One region of the Paenibacillus sp. NPDC056722 genome, then DNA from elsewhere that is predicted to be linked to it. Evidence: riboswitches for the same ligand, from Rfam matches in the RefSeq annotation. Region 1 holds a riboswitch; each other region holds the start of a gene.
What was found. Region 1 has a riboswitch for thiamine pyrophosphate ahead of ACFRAM_RS12710 (ABC transporter ATP-binding protein). Riboswitches for the same ligand answer to the same signal wherever they lie in the genome.
Positions count from the first base shown of each region.

Region 1 (9,715 bases):
AGACCCAGACCAAACAGCGTTTTGCTGGACGTCCAGCTCTCAGCTCCCTGGCTAACTCCGTAGGTTAATGCGGCAAAAGCCAGCGGACCAAGAATCATACCCAACTTATCCATCCCCGGGACCTCAGTTCGCTCCACTTTGGGCAACTTTCGCATGCCGATTATCAGACAGATGATACCAATTGGAATATTGATTAGAAAAATCCAACGCCAGGAATGGAATTCAACAAGCCAGCCAGACAGTACAGGGCCAATTGCCGGGGCAAACAGAACAGGAATGCCCATAAGACCCATCACAACGCCAACCTTACCAGGTGGGCTAAGTCGGTAGACGTACGCCATAGCTATCGGAATTACGCTACCTCCCCCAAGTCCCTGAATGACCCGAAATGTAATCAACCACTCCGCACTATTGGGCAGCGCGCACAAAATGGATCCTATCGTAAACAAAACAACAGCACTTAAGAACACTCGCTTAGCCCCGAACCGGTCGGAAAGCCAGCCCGACAGCGGGATGACTGAAGCCTGCGCCAGCATATAGCCGGTAACTACCCATTGCAGTGTAGTCAGGTTTGTATCGAAGTCCTTCAACAGTGTGGGTAATGCAACGTTCATAGCCGTGGAGTCTAGCGCTACCATGAATACCCCGGCAATAATCGCAATCAGCGGGATCAGGATGCTCGATATACGAAATTCACGTTCCGGTTGTACCGTATGTTCCATTCTCTCTCCCTCCTCTATCACCATCTCAGGAATCATTGACCTTTGAAATGGATCTAAATTATAATTAGTGAACGGACAATTGTCCGTATTGGCATTAATTAGTCTACGGACAATTGTCCGCATTGTCAATTCCCTACTTTTATTTTTCAAAAAATATACGCTGCAACCAAAAGGAGCCCCGTATGAAAAAAACAGAGAAAGCTTCGCTTGCCCCAATAGACCCTGCAAACCAACAAACAATTGATCCTTATCATGAACGCATATTGAATGCAGCCCGAGAACTTTTCAAAGCGTCAGGCCTGGAAAATGTCAGCATGTACAGCATTGCCAAGCAGGCCGGCATCGGCCAAGGCTCCCTTTACCGCCGTTTTACTGACAAAGGTGAGATTTGCTCAGCCCTTCTGCGGGACAGCACGGGTCGTTTCTTGACTGAACTAGAGCGGGAAGCACAGAGCTCAAACGCAGACGATCCGGCACTTCAGCGTCTTCAGAACAGCATCGAGCAGGTGGTCGATTTCATTGATCAGCATGCGGAGCTGCTGCACCTGATCAAATCTGAGTTTGTGGGCAAGAAGCAGCTCACCCAATTCGAGCACCCTTTTTTCCGACGGGTAAATGTTATCTTCACAGAATTGCTATCACAAGCTGCCGGGAATGGTGAGATCGTGGACATTGACCCGCATTTTACCGTGACTGCGCTCCTGTCCGTGCTGAGCCCCGATCTTTATCTCTACCAGCAGAAGGCGCACCAATCTACCAAAGAGGATATTACTCAGGGGATACTTACCTTGTTCATTGACGGGCTTGTCAGAAAAAAAGGGTGATATATGGAGTGAAATTAAGATTCAAACTGGGGATCAGGCGTTATTCTAGTGAAGTTAAGGCTTAGTTTAGTCCGCAACTCTCCTATTCTCTGCACCATACTTCTTAACAAAGAAAAATGGATCTGCCTCCTCAACTAACAGCATTTTTGTACCTTATTCTTCTTAAATAGAGGTAAATTAGGTAAATAAGAGCATTTTTGTACCTTATTTTAAAAAAAAGTACACTAAACGGCCTATTGTGGAAGAATTAACATACAAAATTGTCCTTAATTACCGTTGACCCTATAGCTGAGGAAGACTTAGGGTACAAAAATGCCGTTAATTGCACATCGGTAATAATTTCTGAGCTTTGTGTGTTACTTTAATGCGTTCTATGTAAGCAGCTTTTTTAATCTCCTGAAGTTCTGCGAAGCCGCAACTGCTGAATCAGAAGCGCTAATGCTGAAAAAACCTCCGGTTCCGCGCATGTGCGCGAAGCTGGAGGTTTATTACAGTATCACCGGTTAATCATCTTAAAACACCAAAAATATTGCTTATACAAGCATCTTTTTTGTCGACGTACGATCATTGCTTCTAGTCTTTTCAGCTCTTCTAGCGTATTAGTCCTTCTTGCTGCTCTAATTATTTCTTATGTATAAGTTTACCTCTCTTGCTATTTGATTAAATGTTCTGTAGTCTTCTGAAAAACTATAGATCGGCCATGATAAATCAAAGTTTCCAACGACTACTGTCATCGCTTCAACAAAATAGATATTATAAAAGCATTCTTCTCGAGCTATCTGTTTTATAATATCCATCAATTCATCACTTTCTTCTATTTTGAAAATGTTCTCATGGCTATCCCGTCCTCCAATAATTGGACATCTCTTAACAAATATCCGGCCTGGGATGCTTTGTACACATCGCCGAAAGTAATTTTCAAATTTATTTTCATTCCTGCTAATAAGCTCCGAGCTTAATATCGATGCCGCTTCCTCTTCAGATAGGCGCTTAGCGTGTACATCTAATAATCCTATATATCTAAAAATAGAACCAGGATTGCCATACTCTTCAACATCCAATCTTCCGAATAAATCAAGGATATTTAACATTTCCGCTTCAGATGCTCTTTGCACTTTATTACTCCTTTTGAAGGTCAAACACCTCTTATTCCCTCTAAACATTTGTTACATTTATTACTGTTTTTGTTCTCTTATAGTACGTTATTTCAATATCTTTATCCTTCTCAAGTTCTCTCATTTGTCTGCTAGTTATATTAAACTTTTTTACCCTACCATTTGATATTTTTAAAACAACTTTATTACCATTTACAGTGGTCAATCGACCTTGTAATGTTATAATGTCCTGCTTCGCTAAATCTAAGATTATCACAACCGCAAGAAACACAAACATTGGTATGGGTAGGGACACTAAAGTTAACACCCAAGCTGGGCCCTCTTGCACAATATTTAGCAACAACTGTATCGATGAAGTTATGATAAACACTATCGAGATAAACAAAAATACTTTTAAAGTTGACTTCGCAGTCCTTTCTTTCATCTTGACGCTCCTTTCATTACAGCGTTGTTATCAGACACGACTAACAGTTTAAAGAGAGCCGGAAATATCTTCGTCTTCTGATCCTTCACCTAGTGGTAATGATGCTTTAAGTAATTCGCCTTGGCTATCCAATTGACGCAAAAATGCATTCACAGTATCAACATCTATCCTTTGCACTATTATCATGTGTCCTATATGAATCCCTGGTAATTCTGGTGCTGCTAGTCTAGCAAAATGCTGCTTTAATTTTTCCGGTGTCGTAATGATGCACCAACGTTTTACCCGATCATTAAATGTTAATGTAATTTCAATGAACTCCAATGTTTCAACATCATCATCGAATTTCCATTCAGTCAATATAAGCACTTCTTCGTCAGTAAAATTAAAGTAATACTTGCTGATCCAAACGCTTCTTCCGTGGTCTCCGACGATTCTAATTTTTTCTTCTTTTTCGGCTAGTATTTCATATTTCTTCCCCTTGGTTAGCGCATGTTCATAATTTCCGATACTGCTACAGATTGCTTTGTCTAGTTCCAATGAGATCACCCTAGTTGAATGAATTTAATATGCCCTGCTATTTACAATACTATAAAATATGGTATATTTATAACCGAATTATGAAACTTGATAGCGATAAAAGTATTTTTTCACTAGGGGAGCCTGAATTGGCTGAGACGAAAGCGGTAAGCTTCGGACCCTTGGAACCTGATCTGGATCATACCAGCGGAGGGAAGTGGAACTGAAATTCGGGTATTGCATGGCACTTCTTTTTGCAAACTTAAATTTTAGGCCCCTTTATTTCCGCCGGGAGATGAAGGGGTCTTTTTATCGTGCTAAGGAGGTTACGCGGATTACGGAAATCATCTCTGTACACAATTTATCCTACGCCTATGCCAAATCCGCAGATGCACCGGTGCTGTCAGATATATCCTTAGCGGTTCACCAAGGTGAGTTCGTTTCTGTTGTTGGAACCAGCGGATGCGGAAAAAGCACGCTTTTCAAAATTATCGCCGGATTGCTGGAGCCGAGCAGCGGGGATCTGCGTCTTCACGGAATTTCCGCAACCGCCAAGCGGTTGGGCCAGGTCGCTTATATGCCTCAGCAGGATCTGCTGCTACCCTGGAGGACGGTTCTGGAGAATTGCCTGCTTCCTTGGGAAATCAAGCGGAGCCGTAGCAAAGCCGAGGTTACTAGTCAGGTAATTGAATTGCTGGAGCGTTTAGGTCTGGCCGGTATTGAAAACTCGTTCCCCGATGAACTATCAGGCGGAATGCGGCAGCGGGTAGCTTTTCTCCGAACGCTCATTACGGGGGGCGACCTGTTGCTGCTAGACGAACCTTTTGGGGCACTCGATCACATGACCAAACGGGAAATGCATAGCTGGTTGCTGGAGATTTTGGATGAGCTGGACAAGACAATTCTCTTCATTACGCATGATCTGGAGGAGGCTGTGCTGCTTAGTGACCGCATCTATCTCTTACCTGGACGCGCTGGAGGAAGTGTAGAGGAAATACTCGTGGATCTCCCTAGGCCCCGGCATAGCAAAATGAATTATGAACCGCGGTTTATAGAGCTGCGGGCTGAACTGGAGCGCAAATTGTATGATAACCCGGCTGTTTAGAAAAAACTTGCAGAATTACGCACCTTTCCTTGTTCTGCTGCTGTTTATTCTCGGTCTATGGGAGATGCTGGCGCGGATAGGAGTCCTTCCACCTTTCATTCTCCCAGGGCCTCTGTCGATAGGAACCGCTCTGGTTGAAAACAGTAAAATATTGTTCGGGCTGCATTTGCCCGCTACGTTGCAAGAGGTACTGCTTGGTTACGCCTTGTCCGTTACCTGTGGCACCTTGCTGGGACTTGGCATGCACGCGTGGCGTCCGCTGGAAAAGGCACTTTATCCCTTTATTATCATCAGCCAGACTATTCCGCTCATCGCGCTTTCTCCTGTCTTTATTATGTGGTTCGGATACACGCTGTGGAGCAAGGTGGCTGTGGTATTCCTGACTGCCTTTTTCCCAGTCGTGGTTGGCGCTTATGATGGGCTACAGCAGAAGAATCACGCTTATGAGGACCTGCTCCGCACCATGGGCGCCAGCACCCGCCAAATCCTGCTCAAGACACGGATTCCGCTGGCTCTGCCCTCTTACTTCTCCGGCCTCAAGCTGTCGATGGTCTACTGCGTGATCGGGGCAACGATTGGCGAATGGCTAGGCGGCAGCAAGGGACTTGGATATTTTAGCCGCAGGATGGCAGGGAATTTGCAAAGCAAAGAAATGTTTGCCGCAGTGGTCCTGCTGTCCGCGATGGGCGTTGGCTTATTTCTGATTATCGCTATGATCGAAAAGATTATTTTCAAGAAAAGAGGATTTCACAAATGATTACAAGACATCACAGATTCAAAAAAATTGTTCCGCTGCTGTTGCTTGCAATGACAGTGTTGCTTGCGAGTGGTTGCGGCGAAGCAGCAAAGTCTGGAAGCTCAGGAAGCCAAACCGGAGAAGCGTCCGGCAAGCCGCATAAGCTTACGTTGATGCTGGACTGGTATCCGAATGCAGTTCATTCCTTCCTTTACGCCGCTCAGGAGAACGGGTATTTTGCCGAAGAGGGGCTTGATGTGGACATTCAAATGCCTGCTGACAGCAATGATGCGTTGAAGCTCGTAGCTGCCAACAAGATTGATCTCGCGCTGAGTTACCAGCCACAGGTGCTGATGGCACGCGGGGAACAGATCCCTGTCCTCTCCATTGCGGCGATTGTTAGACATCCCTTGAACCATCTGATGGTTCCAGCCGATTCCGCTGTGAAGACGCCTGCTGACCTGGCTGGCAAAACCGTAGGCTATTCCTCCATCCCGCTCTATGAAGCCATGGTGAAAACGATGGTCCGTAGCAGCGGCGGTGATCCAGAATCCTTAAAGCTCGTGGATATTGGCTTCAACCTCGTTCCGGCCCTCTCCACAGGGCAGACTGATGCCATCATTGGAGGTTTTATCAATCATGAGCAGCTGATTCTGGAAAAAGAGGGACATCCAGTGACCTCCCTTAACCCAACGGATTATGGAGTTCCAGATTATTATGAGCTTGTACTGGTAGCCAGCCAACAAGGAATGCAGAATTCTCAGGCTTATTTCAAAAAATTCCTGACCGCTGCCGCCAAAGGTCAAAAGTTCGTCGAGGAACATCCGGAGGAAGCGCTGGCCCTTCTGTTCAAGCATGAAGATCAGAGCTCCCCGCTTGACAAAGATATCGAGAAAAAAAGTCTGGAAGTTCTGCTTCCACTAATGGATGCGGGAAAAGAACCGTTTGGTTATCAGGATCCGGCTTCGTGGAACAAGGTACAACAATGGTTAAAGGAAAACGGTCTGCTGACAGCTGAAACAGCGCCGGAAGAAGCATTTATCAATCTGTAAGGCCAGATGAACAATAGGTAGATTATTTAGTACCGCGTTACAAATCCAATATTCCCGGGAGGCAATCCAATGACTTATTTGTCCAAGGTAAGGGAGCAGAATCCGCTGATTCACAATATCACTAATATTGTCGTAACCAATTTCACGGCCAATGGACTGTTGGCTCTCGGCGCATCCCCGTTCATGGCGGACTCCCAAGAAGAAGTTGCCGATGTGGCCCAAATGGCCGCCTCTGTTGTACTGAATATCGGCACGCTGAACGAACAGGTTATCCGGTCGATGATTCTGGCAGGACAGTCCGCCAATGTCCATGGTACGCCTGTAGTGCTTGACCCGGTCGGCGCCGGGGCTACGTCTTACCGGACGGAGATCGTCCAGAAGCTAGTCGGTGCAATCTCCCTGACGGCGCTGCGCGGCAATGTCGCCGAGGTGGCTAATGTCGCCGGGGAGCAGTGGGCCATTAAGGGCGTGGATGCTGGCGCAGGTGACGGTGATGCGGTAGGGCTGGCACAAAAAGCTGCGCGTAAGCTGGGCTGCATCGTGATCGTCACCGGCAAAGAGGACATTATTACTGATGGCGTAACGACTTACATTGCTGCCAACGGTCACCCCATTCTGACCAAGGTCACTGGGACCGGATGCCTGCTCAGTGCCGTAACCGGAGCTTTCCTGGCTGTCGGCGCAGATTCACCGCTGGAGGCTGTAGCCGAAGCGATTTCTTTCTATGGCGTAGCCGCGGAAATCGCCGAGGAGCGGACGCGTGGACAGGGTCCGGGCAGCTTTCAAATCGAATTCCTGAACCAGCTTTCGCTGGTTACATCAGAAATTTATCAAAAGAGATCGCTGATTAAAAAAGTATAATTCTGGAACTAAAGCTTCAAATACATCAAGCAAGGTTTTTGCGGAAGGAGAATTTATATGAGCGTCTATCAAGCTCTGACGATAGCCGGTTCAGACAGCGGTGGCGGTGCAGGGATTCAAGCCGATCTGAAAACCTTTCAGGAGCTGGGCGTATACGGAATGTCCGCACTGACGGCAATAACCGCTCAGAACACACTCGGTGTGCAAGGCGTGTATCCCCTTGAACTGGAGGCAGTAACAAGACAACTGGATTCCATTGGAGAGGATTTGCAGCCAGGAGCCGTTAAGACCGGTATGCTGTTCAGCAGCGAAATCATCGGTATTGTCGCCGACAAGGTGGAAAAGTATGGCTGGAACCGACTTGTCGTTGATCCGGTGATGGTCGCCAAAGGCGGCTCGCCGTTGCTTCAGCAGGAAGCAGTTGCCGCCCTGATCACAAGGCTGCTGCCCTTGGCGTTCGTAACGACGCCCAATATCCCGGAAGCAGAGCTAATCACGGGCCACAGTATCACCAGCTTGCAGGACCGCGAGCAAGCCGCAAGTATTATTGCTGGCATGGGCTCACGCTATGTGATTCTAAAGGGCGGGCATGACGAGTCGACAGAGCAAGTAATTGATCTGCTCTACGATGGACATTCGTTCTTTTATATGGAAAATAAACGCGTGAACACCCCTCATACGCATGGAACGGGCTGCACGTACTCTGCAGCATTAGCTGCGGAGCTCGCCAAAGGACAGTCTGTACAGGAAGCTATTCATACGGCCAGAGCCTTTATTCAGGCGGCTATTGAAGATGAGCTGGCCATTGGCGCGGGACATGGGCCGACGAACCATTTTGCCTATCAGAACAGAATGCGGGGTGATCGGGGATGAGTGTTGTGGACAGTCACAAGCTGCGAGAGCAGTTGAGCTTATACTTTATTATGGGTACCGCTAATTGCCGTAAGTCACCAGAAGAGACGCTGAAGGCAGCGATCAAGGGTGGCGCTACGATGTTTCAGTTCCGAGAAAAGGGTCCTTCCGCCCTCCACGGGCAAGCCCTTTTCGAGTTGGCAGGATCGCTCCAGACTTTGTGCCGGGTCGAGGGCGTTCCTTTTATCATCAATGACGATATTGAACTGGCTATTCAGCTCGATGCTGACGGGGTACATATCGGCCAGGAGGATGAGCCGGCGGCATCGATCCGGCAGCGTCTCGGGTCTGGCAAAATCATCGGCGTCTCCGCTCACAATCTAGCGGAAGTGCAGCAAGCTATCTCCGATGGTGCAGACTATCTTGGCATTGGCCCGGTCTACCCTACCCCTTCCAAAGATGACGCACGGGCTGTTCAAGGCACCAGACTCATCACGGAGATCAGGGAGAAGGGCATAGACATCCCGCTTGTAGGTATTGGTGGGATTACGGCAGCCAATACCGCACCGGTCATTGCTGCCGGCGCGGACGGCATTTCGGTGATCTCCGCTATTGCCGGAGCCGCAGACGCTACTGCTGCGGCGATAGAGTTTGTACAGGCTATAGAACGTGCGCATACAAGGCCGTAACTGTGTATTGACTAAGGGTAGAGTCAACACACACTAAACCTAATAAAAAAGGTGGTGTCCGCTAATCTGCGAGACACCACCTTTTTTTCATACTATTTTGCCGCTTCATCCAGCCTTGTCAGTAGGTTCTGGAGCTCTTCATCTGCCAGGTGGCGCCATTGCCCACGTTCCAGACCGTCCAGCGTAATGTTCATGATTCGAATGCGCTCCAGCTTCAATACCCTGTACCCTAACGCTTTGCACATTCTGCGAATCTGGAGATTGAGCCCTTGGGTAAGGATAATCCGAAATCTACATTCACTCTCCCGGTAGATCCGGCAGGGCTTGGTGATAACCCCTAGAATACCCACGCCGCTCGCCATGGCTTGCAGAAATTCATCTGTAACTGGATGGTCTACATCCACTACATATTCCTTCTCATGCCCATACTCCGAAGACATCATTTTATTCACGATATCCCCGTTGTTCGTCAATAAAATAAGTCCCTCCGACGCCTTGTCCAGTCTGCCGACTGCGAAAATCCGCGCGGGATAGTTGACGAAATCTATAATGTTGCCCTGAACCTCTCTAGCTGCCGTGCAAGTAATGCCGACGGGCTTGTTCAAGGCTAAATACACCGGTTCAGAACGCTCTTCCGGAAGGGCTTGACCGTCCACAAGCACTGTATCGCCAGGCTCTACTTCCGCACCTTCTTCGCAGACCCTACCGTTAATGCTGATCCGCCCAGCGGCAATCAAACGGTTGGTCTCCCTTCTGGAATAGACGCCAGACAGGCTTATGTACTTATTGATTCTCATACTAAACCTGCTCTCCCTGCTA
Region 1 covers NZ_JBHTYV010000004.1:272,106-281,820, forward strand. Annotated here, with positions in the region: gene ACFRAM_RS12685 (DHA2 family efflux MFS transporter permease subunit) at 1-722, opposite strand, end outside; gene ACFRAM_RS12690 (TetR/AcrR family transcriptional regulator) at 905-1,546, shown strand; gene ACFRAM_RS12695 (hypothetical protein) at 2,164-2,661, opposite strand; gene ACFRAM_RS12700 (hypothetical protein) at 2,702-3,085, opposite strand; gene ACFRAM_RS12705 (hypothetical protein) at 3,134-3,622, opposite strand; TPP riboswitch at 3,728-3,834, shown strand; gene ACFRAM_RS12710 (ABC transporter ATP-binding protein) at 3,897-4,706, shown strand; gene ACFRAM_RS12715 (ABC transporter permease) at 4,687-5,463, shown strand; gene ACFRAM_RS12720 (ABC transporter substrate-binding protein) at 5,460-6,494, shown strand; gene thiM (hydroxyethylthiazole kinase) at 6,564-7,355, shown strand; gene thiD (bifunctional hydroxymethylpyrimidine kinase/phosphomethylpyrimidine kinase) at 7,413-8,228, shown strand; gene thiE (thiamine phosphate synthase) at 8,225-8,896, shown strand; gene ACFRAM_RS12740 (pseudouridine synthase) at 8,989-9,693, opposite strand.

Region 2 (9,715 bases), on a different contig from region 1:
ATGACCGTGGACATGTTGTTAATCATCGGGCTCTATTTGGGCCTGGCTTCGGTACTATCTCTTCCAATTATACAAGTGATTATGTGGCTGGTTGGTGCACTGTTCTTATGTTACGTGGGCTATGACAGCATCAAGAATGCGAATCATGATATTTCACTAGCCGGAGAGAAGAACACCAAATCGCTATTTTCATCTTATAAAAATGGATTGCTCGTTGCCGTTTCGCCAGGTAATCTTGTGTTCTGGGTGAGCGTCTTCGGCACCGTGCTCGCGGATTCATTCGACCAATCCAATAAAGGAAGCTTCCTGATCGTCGGTTTGGGGATCATGCTCGGCATTCTGATCCATGACTTGGGCCTAATGACGATTGTAGCGACTACGCGGAGAGCGTTGAACCACACGGCCATCAAATGGGTGACAATTGCAGCGGGCGTAGTCCTGATCGGTTTTGCAGGTTATTTCTTCTACCAGTTTGTGATCAGTGTGAGACAATATTTCTAAGTGAGCTCAGCCCTAAAGGTAAATTCTTTGCAAACTAAAATGAATTTTCTGTAACGAAGATCGCAATAATAGCCGTGATTATGGGCCGGTTACTGTCAGCAAAGAGAGGGAGGGGCTTTTTCCCGGCTTCACCCGTGTCATCATCGGAATTAGAACTAACCTGTTATTGGAATTGGAGTGGAAGGCATCCAGTTCAGGATGTATATTAGTACTCGTGAAGTTACAAAGCAGTAAGGTTTCTTTCATAGGATCGTTACTTACCGCCACATCCTCCGTGCTAAGATGGTCCTAACATAAGCGCTATACACAAGGAGGAAGTTCACGATGACTTTGAAACAACCCATTCTAAAAATAACCCTTGCTGCTGCATTGACGACCGTAGTTGGTGTAGGGGCCGTTATAGCGAATCCAGGCCTTCTGCCTGTAAGCCATGCTGCTTCCGCGAAATCAACCGTACCTGCGGCGAGCTCGGCGTCAGAACAAGCCCTGAAGACCTTGAACAGCTTCTATAAGCCAGCGCTTAAAGGCCAATTCCCTGGCTCTGTCAGCGGACTGGCCGTGGGCAAGAGCACTCGTCAGGATGTTTATAAATTGATCGGCAAGCCTGAGCAAAAGGCTCCAGATGCAGATGCATTTGAAGTCTATCACGCTGAAATGGGCCATCCGGGTTATGCAATTGCCTATAAACTGGACAAGATTCGCGAAATTCGCTACCTGGGCACAAATGTTGAACGCCAGACCAATATCGGCGGCATCACGATGAGTATGCTGAAGAAAAATTGGTTTGCTCCGACCTCTACAACTACCATTAAAAATGGCAAGCTCAAACAAACAAAACTAACCTATGTTCGCGGTGATTATAAACTGGAGTTTATTTTCAACAGCAGCACGGATTTGGATCATATTAATTTGCTGCATTCTTAATAACATGATATAAGCCTGTGTCAATGGCTTGGAAAAGAACTAAAAAGCAGAGCAGTGATTCCCTGAGGGAGCCGCTGCCCTGCTTTTTTTGGAGGAGGAGCATTGGGGTATCTAACCTAAACATTCCCCGCTGTGCCGGAGATTAATTATAAAAGTTAATTGTCGGTGAAGGTTCAGCCCCGCTTGCATACCACTTGTTCAAACTGCTGACAAAATCGATGACTTTATTGGTATTCAAATCAAATACCAGCAGATCCGGATCTCCAGCAGTATCGATAAAATCAAAACGGCGTGGTGTTGTTCTTCCGCTTGTATCTACAAAAGAAGAATAATGTTGGGTCGGCGGGCCGGACCGGAACTCGGATTCAAAATAAGTGAACAGCGTACCTTCTTTCAAATAAAGCAGAACGGCATTATTGGAGCTGGCATATGCTGAAGAATAGCTGACGCCAGTGGTCACACGTGACACCCTTGCATCAGAAATACTATGATTGCGTGATGAATAATTGCCGCCATAGGAGAATGTATAGTCACGTTTCCAGTCCAAATGAGGGTTGACGTCGGCGGCATTCTTAGTGCTGGCAACAAATGAACCATTGACGAAAATTTTATCATCCGGGTACTGCATTGTTACGTATAGCAGAGAGTTAGTATAAGACAAAACCGCCGCCTGATGATCAAAAGGGTTTGTGGCGTTCATATGAATACTGTAGGAAGTACCGAGTGTACCTGTAGAAGTTACACGCAGTCCCCAGTCCCCTGCACCAAGTCCAGTAACATACATTACATTATTTGGGGCGGACGAGATATTAGTGGATGTAGCCGTTCCTGTTGTCCAATCGATTTTATACAGCTCGACTCTATAATTCGAGTTGGTAGATTTGATCTGAAAGAGGATGTTGCGGTTAGTAGGGACGCTAAAAAACCAAAAATCGGTAGGGTCTGCAGCTGTAAGCGAATCAGTAAAGTTCATCAAGTCACCAGTAACATCGTAATTGGCCATTATTGAAAAGGCTGGACGGCTCACAGGAATAGTTTGGTCAGCTTGAAGTTGAATGGTTGCAGGCTGAAGTGCCGCTCCGTCATTGCTTGATTCTACAGCAGACGTAGTGACAGTAAGATCTTCTGTTGCGGGCTCAGCCGATGCTAAGGTATTAAATGAACCAGATGTGAACACGACGATAAGCAACGAAAAGATCAAAAAATACTTACGGTATGATTTCAATTTCATCTTCCTTTTCTTTTTTATTTATATTGATTCACTATTCACCTAAGAAAATAATGAATTAATATTATATCCCTCTATTTCCATAATATATATTATTATACTAACATCTATGATTGCAACAAGTAAAAAAATGTTAATTTGCATATAGAGTTTCGTATAATTTCACACCAGAATATCCCAATCCTTGAACACTGGCTGCAGTCCGTTCTGATACAGCATCTCCCGGATCTCGGACACACTGCGTCCGTCGGAGATCTCAAACTGAGGGGTGCCTCCGTCGCTAACGTGTCCGCCTACTGCGGTGGATACACCTGCCGACATTTTGGTTACGCCAAGATGGATGAGCCGGTCGCGCAGATGTGCTGGTTCGCGGGTGGAGAGGGTAATTCCGGCCCGGGGCAGAAAAAGGCGATACGCGAGTATAACCTGCACCAGCGCACTGTCGGTGACATCCGAATCGGGATGATAGTCTCCCAGAAACGGGCGGAACCTCGGGATCGACAGGCTGATTTCGCAGTCGGGATACTTGCTCTGCAAATAATTAGCATGCAGTGCTGTAATAAAAGCCTCTTGCCGCCAATCATGCAGGCCGAGCAGCGCGCCTATCGTGACGGAGCGATAGCCAGCCGCACAGCCTCGTTCAGGAGCATCCAGACGAGCCCTGAAATTACGTTTAGGGCCTTTTATATGTAGTTTTCTGTATGTCTCCTGATGATAGACTTCCTGAAAGAGTGTCAAGCTGTCCACGCCCGCCTCTCCAAGCTCATGGTACTCCTGAACGGACAATGGGTTAACTTCGATGCCAATGGATGAGAAGTGCTTCCGCAGTACCTGAACACATTCCTTCATATAACTGACAGGGGAGTCTTTAGGGGATTCGCCTGTCAGCAGCAGGATATGCCGAATGCCGGTCCCGGCAATCGCGATTGCTTCTTTTTCGACTTCGTCCATGTCCAACTTCTTACGCGGAAAATCATAAATATAGCTGAAACTGCAATATTCGCAATGATTCACACAGTAATCCGATACATAGATCGGCGTAAAGAGCTGCATCACCTGACCGAATTGACTGCGGGTGACCTGCTGCGCTTTCTGAGCGATAGCCTCCAGATGTCTCCCGGCGGCAGGAGAGAGGAGGGCAAGAAGGTCGTCTTCATTCATTTTAGGCTTAGTCAAAATGCGCTGGATATCCAGATCCGTATATTCCGGGAACCGCTCTCTAAACGGGAAGCGTTCTAATTCTAGCAGTCTATCGTAGAAGCTCATGTTTTACCCTCCTATTGGCTCAGAAATCCGGTCAATGGCGAAGAAGCGGCGGCTTCCTGCTGTACCGGACCCAGCCCTGACAGATAAGCGAGTCGGCCTGCAGTTACCGCATTCCGGAAGGCAGCCGCCATACCTAACGGATCACGTGCAGTGGCGATGGCCGTATTCAGCAGCACAGCGGCGGCGCCCATTTCCATGGCTTCCGCTGCTTCTGAAGGGCGGCCGATCCCTGCATCCACGATCACAGGCAAATCTACTTCCTCAATCATAATTCCGACGAGCTCTTTGGTCCGCAGTCCCCTGTTGCTGCCGATGGGCGATCCAAGCGGCATAACTGCCGCCGCCCCGGCATCCCGCAACCTGAGAGCAGCGCCCAGGTCAGGGGTCATGTAAGGGAGCACGACAAAGCCTTCCGCAGCCAATACTTCTGTCGCGCGGATCGTCTCTATATTGTCGGGCAGCAAATAGCGCTGATCCTTAATGACCTCAAGCTTGATCCAGTTGCCCATGTCAGCCGCTTTGGCGAGCCGGGCGATACGAATGGCTTCTTCTGCAGTCCGGGCACCTGAGGTGTTGGGAAGTAGCGTCATACTGCCAGGGATATGCTGCAAAATATTTTCCTCACCCCACTCGGGATTGACTCTTCTTAACGCGACAGTAATGACTTCAGCGCCTGATGCTGTAATCACCTCGGGAATTAGTGTGTTGCGGTTATACTTGCCAGTGCCAATGAACAAACGGCTGGTCAGTGCTTTGCCGCCAATCTGAAAGATGTCGTTCATACGTAGAACTCCTCTCTTAAAGCCAAGTTATTTTTTAGCCAAAATATCGATGATAGAACGTACGGGCCACGGCGGTATCCGACGTGCCGTGAATGAGTACCCGGCCATCCGGGAACAGTGCGATTCGGTGTTTTTCCAGTTCCAACGACAGCATGTATGGATTTCTCCTAACTTCACCGTGTACTGCCAGCAGTTCTTCCCATAGTTCCAGATTCAGGAGAACCGCCCGGGCCGGCCGGATCTGTACGGTATCTCTCCCGCATAATACAGCGGTCTTGGACAGATTGGTCGCAGACAGGAAGGGATAGACCGCTTTCTCGCCGCAGCTCGGACAGTCGGCACGTTTAAGCTGTTCCGTAGCGACCGAGACATGCCGATTCTCCCACAGGTCAAAGGAAACCAGCGTGCCGCGCAGAGAATCCTTCTGTCCGGCGAGCCATTTTAACGCCTCGGTCGTTTGGTAAGCGGCAGTCATCTGAACAGCTGGTTGAATGATGCCCACCGTGTCGCAGGTATCGCCTTCCGCATGAAGCTCGTCAATCAGGCAGTGGAGGCAGGCGCTCTCTCCGGGGAGGACTGTCATAGAAATACCGCTGCTTCCTGTGCAAGCGCCGTAAATCCAAGGGATGCCTGCTTTGGCCGAGATATCGTTAATAATCATTCTGATTTCAAAATTGTCGGAAGCGTCGAGAATCAAATCGACTCCGACTGTATACTCCCTAATCTCTTCGGCGGCAGCATCGGCTACTATCCCTTCCACGGTCACAGACGAGTTCACGCTTCGTAATCTTTGTGCGGCTGCGATTGCTTTAGGTAGTCTCTGCTCCGCATCGGCTTCACTGTACAAATTCTGACGCTGCAAATTGCTCCATTCCACATAATCCCGGTCGACGATTCGTATTCGGCCTACCCCGGCACGGACCAGCGTCTCGGCAATAGCAGACCCCAGTGCGCCTGCACCCAGAACAAGCACACTGGAGCGGGCCAATCTGTCCTGACCTTCCGAACCTATGCCATGAAAACGTACCTGACGGCTGTACCGCTCTTGTTCTGCCGCAGTCAAAGCCATTCTCTCAGCCTCCTCCTACAAAATGTACAAACTCTATCTGGTCACCTTCAGAGAGTGAGGTACGGCCATAAGCTTCCCTCGGCACGACTTCACCGTTAATTTCCACAAGAATTCGCCGTCCGCTCCAGGGCGATTCTGCCAAAACATCGGCAATAGTAATGCAATGCTCGCTTAGGAGAGTCATTTTTCCGTTAAGTTGGACCTGCATATTTTCACCTCCTCTCAAGCCATGCAGTCTGAATGGCTGCGCGGTAAGCTTCTGCTTGTGCCGCTGGATCTGCTGGACTGCTAATTCCGGATAGTATGGCAATCCCCCCTGCACCGCGCCTGATGACTGCTCCGGCATTGCCCGGATGAATTCCTCCGATGGCAATGACCGGAACAGGGCACCTGGCTGCAGTTACTTCGAGGATGTCCAGCCCACGGGGGGGCAGATCAGGCTTACTAGTAGATTCATAGACATGGCCTAAAAGGCAGTAATCTGCTCCTTCACTTGCCGCGTCGACTGCTTCTTCTGGTGAATGGATGGAGCACCCGACTCTTAGTCCTTGGGCTAGAGACTGTGCGGCAGCTACAGGTAAACTGTGTCCTGCAAGCTGTACACCGCCCGCTCCTGAGGCGAGCGCGACATCCAGCCGGTCGTTGATCACGATGGATTCAATAGGAATGCCTGCTTGCTGCATTTGATTTATGGCTTCGAGTAGCGCTTTGGCGGTAAGCTGTCTATTCCGCAGGTGGAAATAGTCAACGTAGGGGAGAACGGCTAGAGAAAGTCGCAGCCAATCGGCGAGCGGTATTCCTTCCGGGGAGATCAGATGCAGTTCAGGGCCGCTAACGGCGGGAAGTCGTTTTTTCATAAAAGGAATCTCTCCCGATTGTGTATTGGTGTTAATCTCCATCGAATAGAGCACAAAAAAGCCGCCTTCCTGATCGGAAGACGGCTAAGCATGACAACGGAAAACAAGCCACAAAATAGGCAAGACCGGACTCTTAACGCGCACTTCCCTACGCTGGTATTAACCAGATCAGGTTCAAAGGGTCCGAATGTTACATTCGTCTCAGCCTCGCGGCTCCCCTAGTGTCGGTTCGTATGAGATTGTTAATGTCACTATACACGATTATTCAGGGAGATACAATTGGGGATTGGCATGGCGCTTGTTTTAAACGGAGGTAACATTGATGGAGATGTATTAACATCCATATTGAGCAAATATTAATTGTGAATAATGTGTAAATTAGAATCTCGGTGACAAGATGCGGAATATGTGCGGGTTAGATTGACAGGAATCGGGGCTGTGGATATACTTGAAATGTTAAAAAGCAAATGTGTAAAACGTTGATGAAATGGAGTACACCGGAAGATGGCTTGCACAGAGAACGGGTTCCTTTACGAAGATTGTCGTAATGGCTGTGAGAACCCTGGAGACAGGCCGGTGGAAAGCTAATTTCGGAGTGCGGGTACAAGTCCGCCGGGGGTTCCCGTTAACAGCCGCGACAAGGCGATCGTCTGCAATTCTCCTGCTACAACGGGATAAGGCGATAACCAGGGTGGTACCGCGATCTAATCGTCCCTGAATTTTCAGGGGCGTTTTTTTGTTTTCCATTTGTTTTTCGGAAATAACCGTGATCTCAAAATTAAGCATAAGACGGGGGCTGTATATCATGAAAGCAAGTGAAATCCGTTCCAAATGGCTGCAATTTTTCGAAAGTAAAAGCCACAAAATCGAGCCGAGCGCTTCGCTCGTACCTCACAACGATCCATCGCTGCTGTGGATTAATGCCGGGATGGCGCCGCTGAAGGCGTATTTTGATGGCCGTGAGATTCCGGAGAATCCGCGTCTGACCAACTCCCAGAAGTGTATCCGTACCAACGATATCGAGAACGTCGGCAAGACACGTCGTCACCATACGTTCTTCGAGATGCTGGGTAACTTCTCCATCGGCGACTATTTCAAGGAAGAAGCGATTACCTGGGCTTGGGAATTCCTGACGGGCAAAGAGTGGATCGGCTTTGATCCAAACCGCATCTCCGTAACTGTATATGCCGAGGACGAAGAAGCTTTCAAACTGTGGAATGAAAAAGTGGGCTTGCCTGCTGAACGCATCATTAAGCTGGGTGACGAGAACTTCTGGGATATCGGCGAAGGCCCATGCGGTCCTTGCTCGGAAATTTTCTATGACCGTGGTGAAGCTTACGGCAATGACCTGAGTGACCCTGAAATGTATCCAGGCGGGGAAAATGAGCGTTGGCTGGAAGTCTGGAACCTGGTATTCTCCCAGTTCAACCATAATAAAGACGGCAGCTATACACCGCTTCCTAACAAGAATATTGATACAGGCGCAGGTCTGGAACGTTTTGCTTCGATCCTGCAAGATGTAGATTCCAACTTCGACACTGACTTGTTCCAGCCGATTATTCAGAAGACAGCACAACTTGCTGGTGTAACTTATAAGGATAGCTTGGAGCAGGATATTGCACTTAAAGTCATCGCCGACCATGTGCGTACAGTTACTTTCGCTGTGGGCGACGGCGTACTTCCTTCTAATGAAGGTCGTGGCTACATTATTCGTCGTTTGCTCCGCCGCGCAGTCCGTTACGGAAAGACCCTGGGTCTGGATCGTCCATTCCTGCATGAGCTGACTGAAACAGTAGGCGAAATTATGGGCGTGTACTACCCGTCCGTTGTGGAGAACCGCGAATATATTGCGAAGATCATCCGTACAGAAGAGGAACGTTTCCACGAGACGCTATCCGACGGTCTGGCTATTCTGAGCGAAATCAGCAGCAAAGCCAAAGAGAGCAGCGCTGGTGTTATTGCCGGGAAAGACGCGTTCAAGTTGTATGATACTTACGGCTTCCCGTTCGACCTGACAGAAGATTTCGCTGCTGAGCAGGGCTTGACGGTGGACCGCGAGGGCTTTGATGCAGCGATGCAGGAGCAACGTGACCGTGCAAGAGCTGCACGCCAAGATGGCGGCAGCATGAAAATTCAAGGCGGAGCCCTTTCTGAACTGACGGTTAAAAGCGAATTTGTTGGTTATAATGACTCGGTAACTGAATCCAAAATTGTTGCGATCGTTGTCGATAACGAGTTGGCAGACATCGCAGGCGAAGGCACAGAAGCTCAGGTCATTCTGGATACTACTCCGTTCTATGCGGAAAGTGGCGGTCAAGTGAGCGACACTGGTGTGCTGAGCGGCGGTTCCGTAACCGCTAAAGTCAAGGGATTGTTCAAGGCGCCACATGGTCAGCATGTACACCTGGTAACAGTAGAAGCTGGAGAGCTGCGCGTAGGAGATACCGTTCGTGCCGAGGTAAACCGTGCCGAGCGTGAGGACATCGTGAAGAACCATACTGCGACTCACTTGCTGCACAAAGCGCTTAAGGAAGTGCTGGGCGGACATGTTAATCAGGCAGGTTCTTTGGTAGAAGGTGGACGTCTGCGCTTTGACTTCTCACACTTCGGCGCCATTACGCCGGAAGAGCTCAGTGAAATTGAGCACCGTGTGAATGAGCAAATCTGGCGCGGTCTGGATGTAGTGATTGAGAACAAGCCGATTGACGAAGCCAAGGCAATGGGAGCTATGGCATTGTTCGGGGAAAAATATGGTAATATCGTCCGCGTGGTGCAGGTTGGCGACTACAGCTTGGAGCTGTGTGGTGGCTGCCACGTCAGCAATACTTCGCAGATTGGAATCTTCAAGCTGCTTAGCGAGAGCGGCATCGGCTCCGGTGTACGCCGGATTGAGGCTGTAACTGGACGTTATGCATACCAGTTCACTGAGAGCCAGCTGGATCTGCTCAAGCAATCGGCTGGACTGCTGAAGTCTTCCCTGAACGATGTGCCGAAGCGGATTGAAGCTCTGCATGGTCAAGTACGCGAGCTGTCGCGTGAGAACGAGTCCCTGCAATCCAAGCTGAGCGCTACGTTTGCAGCGGAGCTG
Region 2 covers NZ_JBHTYV010000002.1:510,424-520,138, reverse strand. Annotated here, with positions in the region: gene ACFRAM_RS06790 (LysE family translocator) at 1-501, shown strand, start outside; gene ACFRAM_RS06785 (YjgB family protein) at 826-1,425, shown strand; gene ACFRAM_RS06780 (hypothetical protein) at 1,568-2,656, opposite strand; gene thiH (2-iminoacetate synthase ThiH) at 2,816-3,919, opposite strand; gene ACFRAM_RS06770 (thiazole synthase) at 3,931-4,701, opposite strand; gene ACFRAM_RS06765 (ThiF family adenylyltransferase) at 4,736-5,770, opposite strand; gene thiS (sulfur carrier protein ThiS) at 5,775-5,978, opposite strand; gene ACFRAM_RS06755 (thiamine phosphate synthase) at 5,983-6,627, opposite strand; TPP riboswitch at 6,756-6,857, opposite strand; gene alaS (alanine--tRNA ligase) at 7,433-9,715, shown strand, end outside.
Region 2: another riboswitch for thiamine pyrophosphate. It lies ahead of ACFRAM_RS06755 (thiamine phosphate synthase); the one in region 1 lies ahead of ACFRAM_RS12710 (ABC transporter ATP-binding protein).

Region 3 (9,715 bases), on a different contig from region 1:
TTCCAACCATTCCCCTTCGTTCCTTCTCGCTTTTTGTTACTTTCTTTTGTTCGTCTTATATAGTCACAAAATATCCTCCTTAAACAAGCCAGGAGAGGATGATTCCAGCATCTGGAATTTAAGATATCGTGATATACTTAGTGAATCTGCTGCACACATTCTATTCATTAGGAGAGGGTTCAACTTGAACAATCCACATTGGATCGCACCTGAAACGTATAATTTGACTTCGGAAATGGAACACCATCCCCCGGAAAAAATAGCACTGAAATGGCTTAGTGAAAACGGAGACTACGAGGAAATCACTTACGGGGAACTGCGCAAGCAGGCCAACCGCCTTGCTGGAGGATTGTCGAATCTAGGTCTTCACCAGGGAGACCGCGTACTCGTTATGGTTCCAAGAAAAATCATTGCTTATGTAATCTATTTGGCCTGTCTGAAGCTGGGACTAGCTGTCATCCCTTCATCTGAGATGCTGCGCGCCAAGGATCTATCCTATCGGCTGCGGCACTCGGAAGCCAGAGCTGTAATCGCCTGGTCCGATACTACTAATGAAGTAGATCTCATCGCTGACGATCTGCCTGCCCTTGATTACCGACTGGCCGTGACCGGAACGACTGAGTATCAGGAAGAGGCCACTGGCTGGGTACATCTGGAGGGCCTCATGGTCGGTCAACCGGATGTCTATCCGGCAGCGGCCAGCCATCGGGACGATATCGCTATATTGGCTTACACCTCCGGTACAACTGGCAATCCCAAGGCAGTCGTGCACAGTCACGGTTGGGGTTATGCCCACTTGAGAATTACGTCCTCGCTTTGGCTCGACATTCGCGAGTCGGATACTGTCTGGGCAACCGCCGCGCCGGGCTGGCAAAAGTGGATCTGGAGCCCCTTCCTGTCCGTACTAGGCAACGGGGCAACCGGTTTTGTTTACCATGGCACTTTTGGGCCGAAGCGTTATTTGCAGCTGCTACAGGATCATGCCATTCAGGTCTTGTGCTGTACGCCGACAGAATACCGCCTGATGGCCAAGACAGAAGGGCTGGAGCACTACGATCTGTCTCAGCTCCGCTGCGCCGTCTCCGCTGGTGAACCGCTGAATCAGGAAGTCATTCATACCTTCCAGCGGCACTTCGATATCACGATTCGTGACGGCTATGGCCAGACCGAAAGCACACTGATTATTGCTGCGCTGAAGGACAAGCCTGTCCGAATTGGCTCCATGGGTCAATCCATCGCGCCGGGCCTCGTAGAGGTTATTGACGAAGATGGTATTCCGCTGCCGCCGGGAATTGTTGGAGATATTGCCGTGCATCTCAGCATGCCAGCCTTGTTCAAAACCTACTACAAGGACCCTGACCGTAAGGCCAACGCCTCGCATGGTGAGTACTTTGTCACCGGAGACCGGGCGCGCAAGGACGAGGACGGATATTTCTGGTTCGAAGGCCGTGGCGATGACATCATCATCAGCTCGGGCTATACGATTGGCCCTTTTGAAGTAGAGGATGCACTTATGAAGCATGCCGCTGTCAAGGAATGTGCCGTTGTCGCTAGTCCTGATGAGATTCGCGGCCATGTAGTCAAAGCCTTTATCGTACTCAAGGATGAACATGAGGGCACAGACGGATTGGTTAAGGAACTCCAGACCCATGTCAAGGAGATCACCGCCCCTTACAAATATCCGCGCAAAATCGAATTTGTCACCGACCTGCCCAAGACAGCCTCCGGAAAAATCCGGCGGGTGGAACTGCGCCAGCAGGAGCAGAGCGCTGCGGAGTAAGTGAGAATGTCTGAATAATGTCTATTCTTTATTTTCTTTCTATACAATGAATTATGGAAAGAGAGGTGGCTTGGAATGGGGACGAACGAAGATCTCAATGAGGGTACGCATCAGGAAGTTTTTTTCTTGAAAACCCGGGAGACTAGAACTCCTCTTAGAATAGACCCGGCTATACGCTGGTACAACGAAGAAATGGAGTTTGAGACGACCCGTGAAGCCTACGAATGGGTATCAAGCGACGCGTATAATAAAATCGGATACGACTATGACGGATATAGAACGACCGATTCCAAACTGGCCTATGCTCTACTGTTTGAATTAGTTCGGGCTAATACGGCCGGCTTTGGAGATCGAAAGGTTTTTGCAGATGAAGAATACGTCGATAACGACAAAATATTCTATCTGGTATGGGTACAAGCCGCAGAGCAGACTTGAATCATTATAAAAAAAGCAGCCCCATCGGGCTGCTTTTTCTCTGTAAACATAGGAAAACTACTTGTCCTCCGCTACTCCGACCAATAGGAGGCATCTGGATTCATTTCCGCTCCTACCTCGCCTTCCCTGATCAGATCGCAGTCTAGATAACCGTCTTCATCGAGGAAATACACTTCTTGGCGGTAGAACTCGCTAAGCGTCTCCAGGAACATAGCAGGAGAATCATACATTACCACTAAATCTCCAAAGTCGTGAAGCAGATCGCAAATCCGCTCTGTACCATCTGCAGATCGATAGTAGCAGATGAAATCACTTCCATAATTGGTCAGGAGGGGCAGAGCTATTCCCTCTACCGGATGGCCTTTATCTGCCAGTATCCCTGCCAGCACCTTCATCTCCTGCTCATATTCGTCTCTGTGAATCAGGCGGTATCCCGGCACAAACTCAATAAGACTTGGTTCCTCTTCCTCGCTGCTTGTACCTGATACTGTATTATATATGGCCGCTAACAGTTCTGGCAGTTCAGGCACAATTGCCGCTATTCCCGCCTCGCTCTCCGCTTGTCCCGTTCCCAGGCTGGCAGAGTATCCGGGCCGTAGACTGTCCGATAATTGAAGGTACTCCTGAAACTTTCGCGTTAAATTTTGAACTGACATGTCTTCATCCTTTGCATCTGTAGGGTAGTGTTATCTACTCTCTATTATCCCCAATGTGCCTGCCGATGCAACTCCTGACGTCACCTCTATTGATATATCTGGCTGCCGCCCACTCTGAACTCAGCAGATTTCTCGCGCATCCCAGCAACGATGGCTTCCTGCTCCTGCATGGGATCATCCTGCACTCTTCCAGAGTTGCGAATATCGTGAGAAATACGCATACTGCAGAATTTCGGGCCGCACATGGAGCAGAAATGGGCCGTCTTGGCGCCTTCCGCTGGCAGCGTCTCATCATGATACTCCAGTGCCCTCTCAGGATCGAGCGACAGATGGAACTGATCCCGCCAACGGAACTCAAAGCGTGCTTTGGACAGCGCGTTATCCCGCTCTTGGGCACCTGGATGGCCTTTGGCCAGATCAGCGGCGTGGGCAGCAATTTTGTAAGCAATCACACCTTCCCGCACGTCGTTCTTGTTCGGCAGTCCCAAATGCTCCTTGGGCGTGACATAGCATAACATCGCCGTCCCGAACCAGCCGATCATGGCTGCCCCGATAGCGGAAGTAATATGGTCATAGCCCGGTGCAATGTCCGTGGTTAAGGGACCCAGCGTATAAAAAGGCGCTCCATGACAATGCTCAAGCTGCTTGTCCATATTCTCCTTGATCAGATGCATCGGCACATGGCCCGGACCCTCCACCATGACCTGAACATCATGCTTCCAAGCCAATGTCGTCAGTTCACCCAGCGTCTCCAGCTCCGCGAACTGGGCCTCGTCATTGGCATCAGCGATAGATCCCGGCCGCAGCCCGTCTCCCAGAGAGAAGGCGACATCATAGGCCTTCATAATTTCACAAATCTCCTCGAAATGCGTGTAAAGGAAGTTCTCTTGATGATGGGCCAGACACCAGGCCGCCATAATCGACCCGCCACGGGAGACAATACCCGTCATTCGTCCGGCTGTCAGGGGGATGTAACGAAGCAGCACCCCAGCATGAATTGTAAAATAATCCACACCCTGTTCCGCCTGCTCAATCAGCGTATCACGGTAAACTTCCCACGTCAGATCCTCTGCTTTTCCATTCACCTTTTCCAAAGCCTGATAGATCGGCACAGTACCGATCGGCACTGGAGAATTGCGGATAATCCATTCCCGGGTATGATGAATATTTTTGCCGGTAGAGAGATCCATAATGTTGTCAGCACCCCAGCGGGTGGCCCACCTCATTTTCTCCACTTCTTCCTCGATGGAAGAGGATACAGCAGAGTTCCCAATATTCGCGTTGATCTTCACAAGGAAGTTGCGCCCGATAATCATCGGCTCACTTTCCGGGTGATTAATATTAGCTGGAATAATGGCGCGTCCGCTCGCTACCTCATCCCTAACGAATTCAGGACTAACATTCTCCCGAATGGATATATACTCCATCTCAGAAGTGATGATACCTTTTCGCGCGTAGTGCAGCTGTGTAACATTCCGGCCAGCTTTTGCCCGAAGCGGGTGCCGTTGCAATCCCGGGAACGCCTCCACGGCCGATTTTCCCATCGCATGTCCGTTATCTTCTGGTTTAATAGTCCGTCCCTGATACCATTCGGCATCCCCACGCTGCTCAATCCATAACTTACGGTGAGGCAGCAGCCCCTGACGAATGTCGGTCTCAATCTCGCTGTCTGTATAAGGTCCGCTAGTATCATAGACACGTACAGGGACATTCTCCATTTCGCCGGCAATACCCTCGGTGCGGCTGAGCTCAATCTCCCGCATGGGTACCCGGATATCGGGATGTTGCCCTTCCACATACACCTTGCGACTACCCGGAAAAGCTGAAAGGTCCACCTTATCATACTCTCGTTTCTTGTCCTGCTCGTGTTCATGTGCCATCTTATGCATCCTCCTGTACTATGGGATATAAATAAGACAAGCGCCAAAAAAGCCGCTCCATGTGGAGCGGCTTTATCCATGAACAGCCAGCAAAAAGACATAGCTATACAGAAAAAAAGTCCCGTCTCCACTTTCCTACGCTGGTATGATCCAGATCAGGTTCAAGGGTCCGGGAATGCAATTTTCCCGTCTCAGCCCATTCAGGCTCCCCTAGTGGTTATCTTATTTAGTTAATATATAAGTTAACGGTATAATTGGAATTCGTCAACACCCGCTGCCGCCATAAGGCCGGATGTTTTGTGCTAAGAGCGGATAACCAGCCAGCAGACGGATAACGCCAAAAACCCTCTCCTGTCAGAGAGGGTTAGTTCCTGCATAAAACTATTTAGCCGATTGCCATTTGCTCTCCAGCCATTGGTCAAAATCGGCGCCTTTTTCACCTTCGTAAGCGTCGTAAATGTCGATTCTCATCTTCTTGAACTTCTCTTTGAAGTCCTCATATGAATGGTCTTTCGGCAGACTCTTCTTGATTCTCAGCAGAATCTTGGATAAGCCCTTAAATAGTTCAGGTTTGTTCTTGGACGGTTCCTGAACCTCTTCACCAAAAGCCACCAGCGCACGGTAAGCCGCCTCTTGTACGGTATATACAGGATCGTTCTCCACCAAACGCTTCAAAATATCAATAACCTGCTTATGCGGTGTAAGGCCAAGCTCCTCCACTGCCGCCAGGCGGGCTTTCCAATCCGCGGAACGACCCGCTTCCTTCTTTAACTGCTCATAATTTTCCGGCAGCTCTTGCTGCACTTCTTCGTTGTTCAAAAGTCACAATTCCCTTCTATAATCAATCTGTACCAATTCTACCGTACCGCTGTCCCCAATATCAATCTTTTGGACAAACAAATAATTATCCCGTCTTACCGTCCCCGGGCTCTTCCTTCCGCATACCAATGCGGGACCAATCTTTGAAAGTGATCATAGTCCTCGAACGCCATCCGGCAGCGCGCCTGCATCCCCTCAATATCAGCCGTTCCGAACGGAATCGCCCATTGGATTGAATAGAGCGAAGTATAGGCCACATACAAGGCGTGTCTGATCCAGAAATCCTCAGGGGGAGGCCCGCCGAAATAACCATCCAGCTTCCCTCGTGTAAAAGCAATACTACGCTCCCGGTCGAATGCTTGCAGCTTGTAAAATTCTTCAGCATAATCGCCGTTATCCCAGCGATTGAAGTCGATGACGCCAATCCGGCCCTCACTTGTGTAAATATGATTTCCGATATGGAAGTCGCCGTGCTGATACACTTTTTCCACTTGAGAAATCGCCCCGATATGCTCCCTGACAAAAGCAATCGCCATCACGTCACCTGCAACCCGGAAGGGGCAGTCCTTCTCATACTCCTGCACTCTCTGTAATATCTTGGCCTGCATTCTACTTTCCCAATCTGCCAGGTCACAGTTGTTCGGAATCGCATGAATCTGCTTGAGGATTCTTCCGGCTTCAACACCAAGTGCATACTGTTGTTCTTCTGCCAAAGACAGCAGGCAGTCCTCCAGCGGCTGGCCATACACCCAAGTCAAAAGCATATATGTACTGCGCTCCGCTCCTTCACCCCATGCGCCGAAATCTACTGCCCGCGACATGGGAAAGTCGAGCTTATTGACCATCCGAATCATTTCATACTCCGCTTGCTTCTGTGCATGATTCTTCCCGTCCGACACCCGCAGCAGAAGCTTGCGGCCGCCGGTGTCCTCGATATAATACTTTTTATCATTAGACCAGCCCTTGAGGACAGGCTCTATCTTCGTCCATGCGCTCGCGCCGGGAATACCCAACAACCGCTCCACCTGCATCCCTCCTGTATCTACGTAGGAAGATTCACCACAATATATTCTTTTTCCAGCAAGTCAAATCCCTGCTCCAGGCTAAATGTAGAGAGATCAATTACACGGTCATACTTCTTATTGCGCAGGTCACCCTCCTCGTCCGCCCAGCAGCTGTATAGCTCGAATACAGAACCAGGTACGCCAAAATCCTGCATCAGCTTGAACAATTCCCGGCAGCATTTAAGTGAGGCGTTCTCTGAATCTGGGCGAGTCTCCTGATCTGCTGGTTTTGCCGTGAAACTACCCCAATTCGGAGAGATTTTGTATATATAAGGGCTCTGAAAATGCTTGCGGATCTCCTCATTCCAGTAGCCCAGCGCTTCAATATATATACCCCCGGCATCTTCTTCCGTATCATATACGAGACAGTCCTCGTCCCGCAGATGGGACAGATCGAAAATTTCCTCCAGTGGAACCATGCCCTGTTGCTTAAGCTCCTCGCGCTTCGCTTGATATTCCGGGGAGGCTAACATTTCGCTGCGCGTTTTGGAAGACAGTACGCTTCCCCTCTCGCCGAGCGGCAGCTCCACCGGTGAGCCGATGTAATGGAATTGAGTCATGAGGTTCCTCCTGCCGTAAAAGTAAATACAGACAACGGTTTAACTTTTCCCATTTCAGCCCGTTCCTTCAACTGCCCGATTTGCGACAGCATCAGTTCCTTGAACTTTCCGGGAATCTCAGTGATCGCTGCAATCTCCTCAGGGTACATCTCCAAGGTCATAGCCACTTCCCACTCTCCATCCTGCAGGTCAGGGGAATACACCGAAGTCTCCTGTTCAACGTGCCAGCCAGCGCTTCGGGCGATCTCTTTCAGGTCCAGCGGAGAGAACAGCGTTCTCACATTGGACAGACTGCTCTGCTTGAAGGCTTCACACTGGGCCTGAATCATGACCGCGTTGTAATGGGCGAGCTGTTCAGGAATGGATACACGAATATCCCATTCGGCCAGACATAGCTTTTTGCCCCATGGTCTGATTTTGGACAGAGTCTTCCTTAATTGCTCAGCGGATTGAAAGTACCATGCACAATGGGCAAACACAATATAATCAAAGGCTCCTTCCGAAAAATCCACCTCCGGCGACAGAATATCTGTCTCAAATTGGATCTGGATCTGTCTCCCAAGCTCAGACGCCATGAGCCTGCTGCAAGCCTCGCCCAGGGTGAGCGGTGAGCCATAATCAGGGGAAGCAATATCTATCCCGTGAACACGTCCAGAAGCGCCAACGGTGTACGCCAGTGCCGCAGTCGTATCGCCTTGGCCGCAGCCAATCTCAAGCACCTTGGCGCCTTGCGGGATCTCCCAGAATTGAATCAGCTTCAGGCGGTGCGCCGTTTGAATCCTCTGAATAGCGGCACCTTCCCCGCTGACTCCCATACTGTCTACAATTGTCTCAATCATCAGTCACCTCTATCATTAGCTCCCAAAAAAGGCCCCGAAAGTCATTCTCCCGACTCCAGAGCCCTCCTGCCTATTCTTCTATCTATCATTAACAGATCCGTTCCGTTGGCTTATTTCGTTCCCTATGATTCTCTCCCCAAAGATTCATCAAATCCATCAATGGAACTAAACTTTCCCCGTATTCGGTTAATGAATATTCCACTTTGGGCGGAATGACCGGATACACCTCACGCTTGATCAGTCCGTGTGCCTCTAACTCTCTTAGCTGGTAGGTCAGCACTTTCTGTGTGATCCCGGGTATCAGATGAGCGAACTCACTGAATCGTTTGGTGCCATTGCGCAGATGACAGAGAAGCAATAGCTTCCATTTTCCCTCAATGATTCCAAGCGTTACGTTCGCAGCATAATCACATTCAGTAGGTCTCATTCGGCATTGCCTCCTTCACTTACACTTACTTCAAAGAAACTAACGCGAAATAAAGTGCGTACTTCTCAGAACTCTACCATTCAAGCATAATCAAATACGTTCTTATAATCAACAGCAAGAGGGGAGTACAGTATATGCAAGCAACTACGACTAACAATGCCAAAACATCTTATCCCATAGCCATCTATATTTTGATGATCAGTGCGTTTGCTATCGGTACAACTGAATTTGTTATTATGGGGCTTCTGCCTGACGTAGCCAATGATCTCCATATCTCTATCAGCAAAGCAGGGCTGCTGGTGTCAGGCTATGCATTAGGGGTGGCCATTGGCGGGCCGTTACTGACCGCATTAACAGTCCGTCTACCCAGGAAAACGCTACTCCTGGCGCTAATGGCCCTATTCGTAGGTGCCAACTTGATCAGCATGGTCGCCAGCGATTATACAGTTCTGATGATTGCACGTATTCTGTCTGCTGTCGTTCATGGCACGGTATTCGGGATCGGTTCTATCGTCGCCGCCAGTATCGTCAGTCCGGATAAAAAAGCTACTGCGATCGCTATGATGTTCATCGGCGTCACTCTAGCGAACATACTCAGCGTTCCATTAGGGACCTGGATCGGACAAAGTCATGGCTGGCGTTCGACATTCGGGGTCGTGTCTCTGCTGGGTCTGTTCTCGTTGATCACCTTAGCCATATTCGTTCCGAAGCTGAAGAGTCAGGAGACACCCAGTTTTCGAAAAGAAATACGTGTTCTGCGTAATCCTCAGGTTCTACTCACCCTGCTGATGACGGTTCTGGGATTCGGAGGAGTGTTTGTTATTTTCACTTACATTTCCCCCTTCCTGACGGAAATTGCCGGCTTCCAGGAAAGCACCGTGACGATTCTGCTGCTCCTGTTCGGTGCTGGCTTAACCCTTGGGAATATAACAGGTGGAAAATTAGCAGATTGGAAGCTGATGCCTTCCCTGATCGGGATGCTGATCCTTCTTGCTGTTGTGATGACCCTGTTCACTTTCACAAGCCACAACAAAATCGCTACAGTGATCACGATCTTCATCTGGGGATTCGCCGCCTTTGGTACGGTACCCGGGTTCCAGATCCGTGTTCTCGATAAAGCCAGTGCTGCACCCAACCTGGCCTCCGCACTCAATATCGGCGCTTTTAATCTTGGTGGTGCAGGCGGCGCTTGGCTCGGAGGAATCGTACTGGACAGTCCACTGGGACTTCAATCCTTGACCTGGGTAGCCGCTTT
Region 3 covers NZ_JBHTYV010000009.1:191,653-201,367, reverse strand. Annotated here, with positions in the region: gene ACFRAM_RS20920 (acetate--CoA ligase) at 236-1,780, shown strand; gene ACFRAM_RS20915 (hypothetical protein) at 1,856-2,215, shown strand; gene ACFRAM_RS20910 (hypothetical protein) at 2,287-2,871, opposite strand; gene thiC (phosphomethylpyrimidine synthase ThiC) at 2,958-4,751, opposite strand; TPP riboswitch at 4,867-4,973, opposite strand; gene ACFRAM_RS20900 (HEAT repeat domain-containing protein) at 5,133-5,570, opposite strand; gene ACFRAM_RS20895 (aminoglycoside phosphotransferase family protein) at 5,666-6,595, opposite strand; gene ACFRAM_RS20890 (hypothetical protein) at 6,613-7,194, opposite strand; gene ACFRAM_RS20885 (class I SAM-dependent methyltransferase) at 7,191-8,033, opposite strand; gene ACFRAM_RS20880 (winged helix-turn-helix transcriptional regulator) at 8,122-8,460, opposite strand; gene ACFRAM_RS20875 (MFS transporter) at 8,595-9,715, shown strand, end outside.
Region 3: another riboswitch for thiamine pyrophosphate. It lies ahead of thiC (phosphomethylpyrimidine synthase ThiC); the one in region 1 lies ahead of ACFRAM_RS12710 (ABC transporter ATP-binding protein).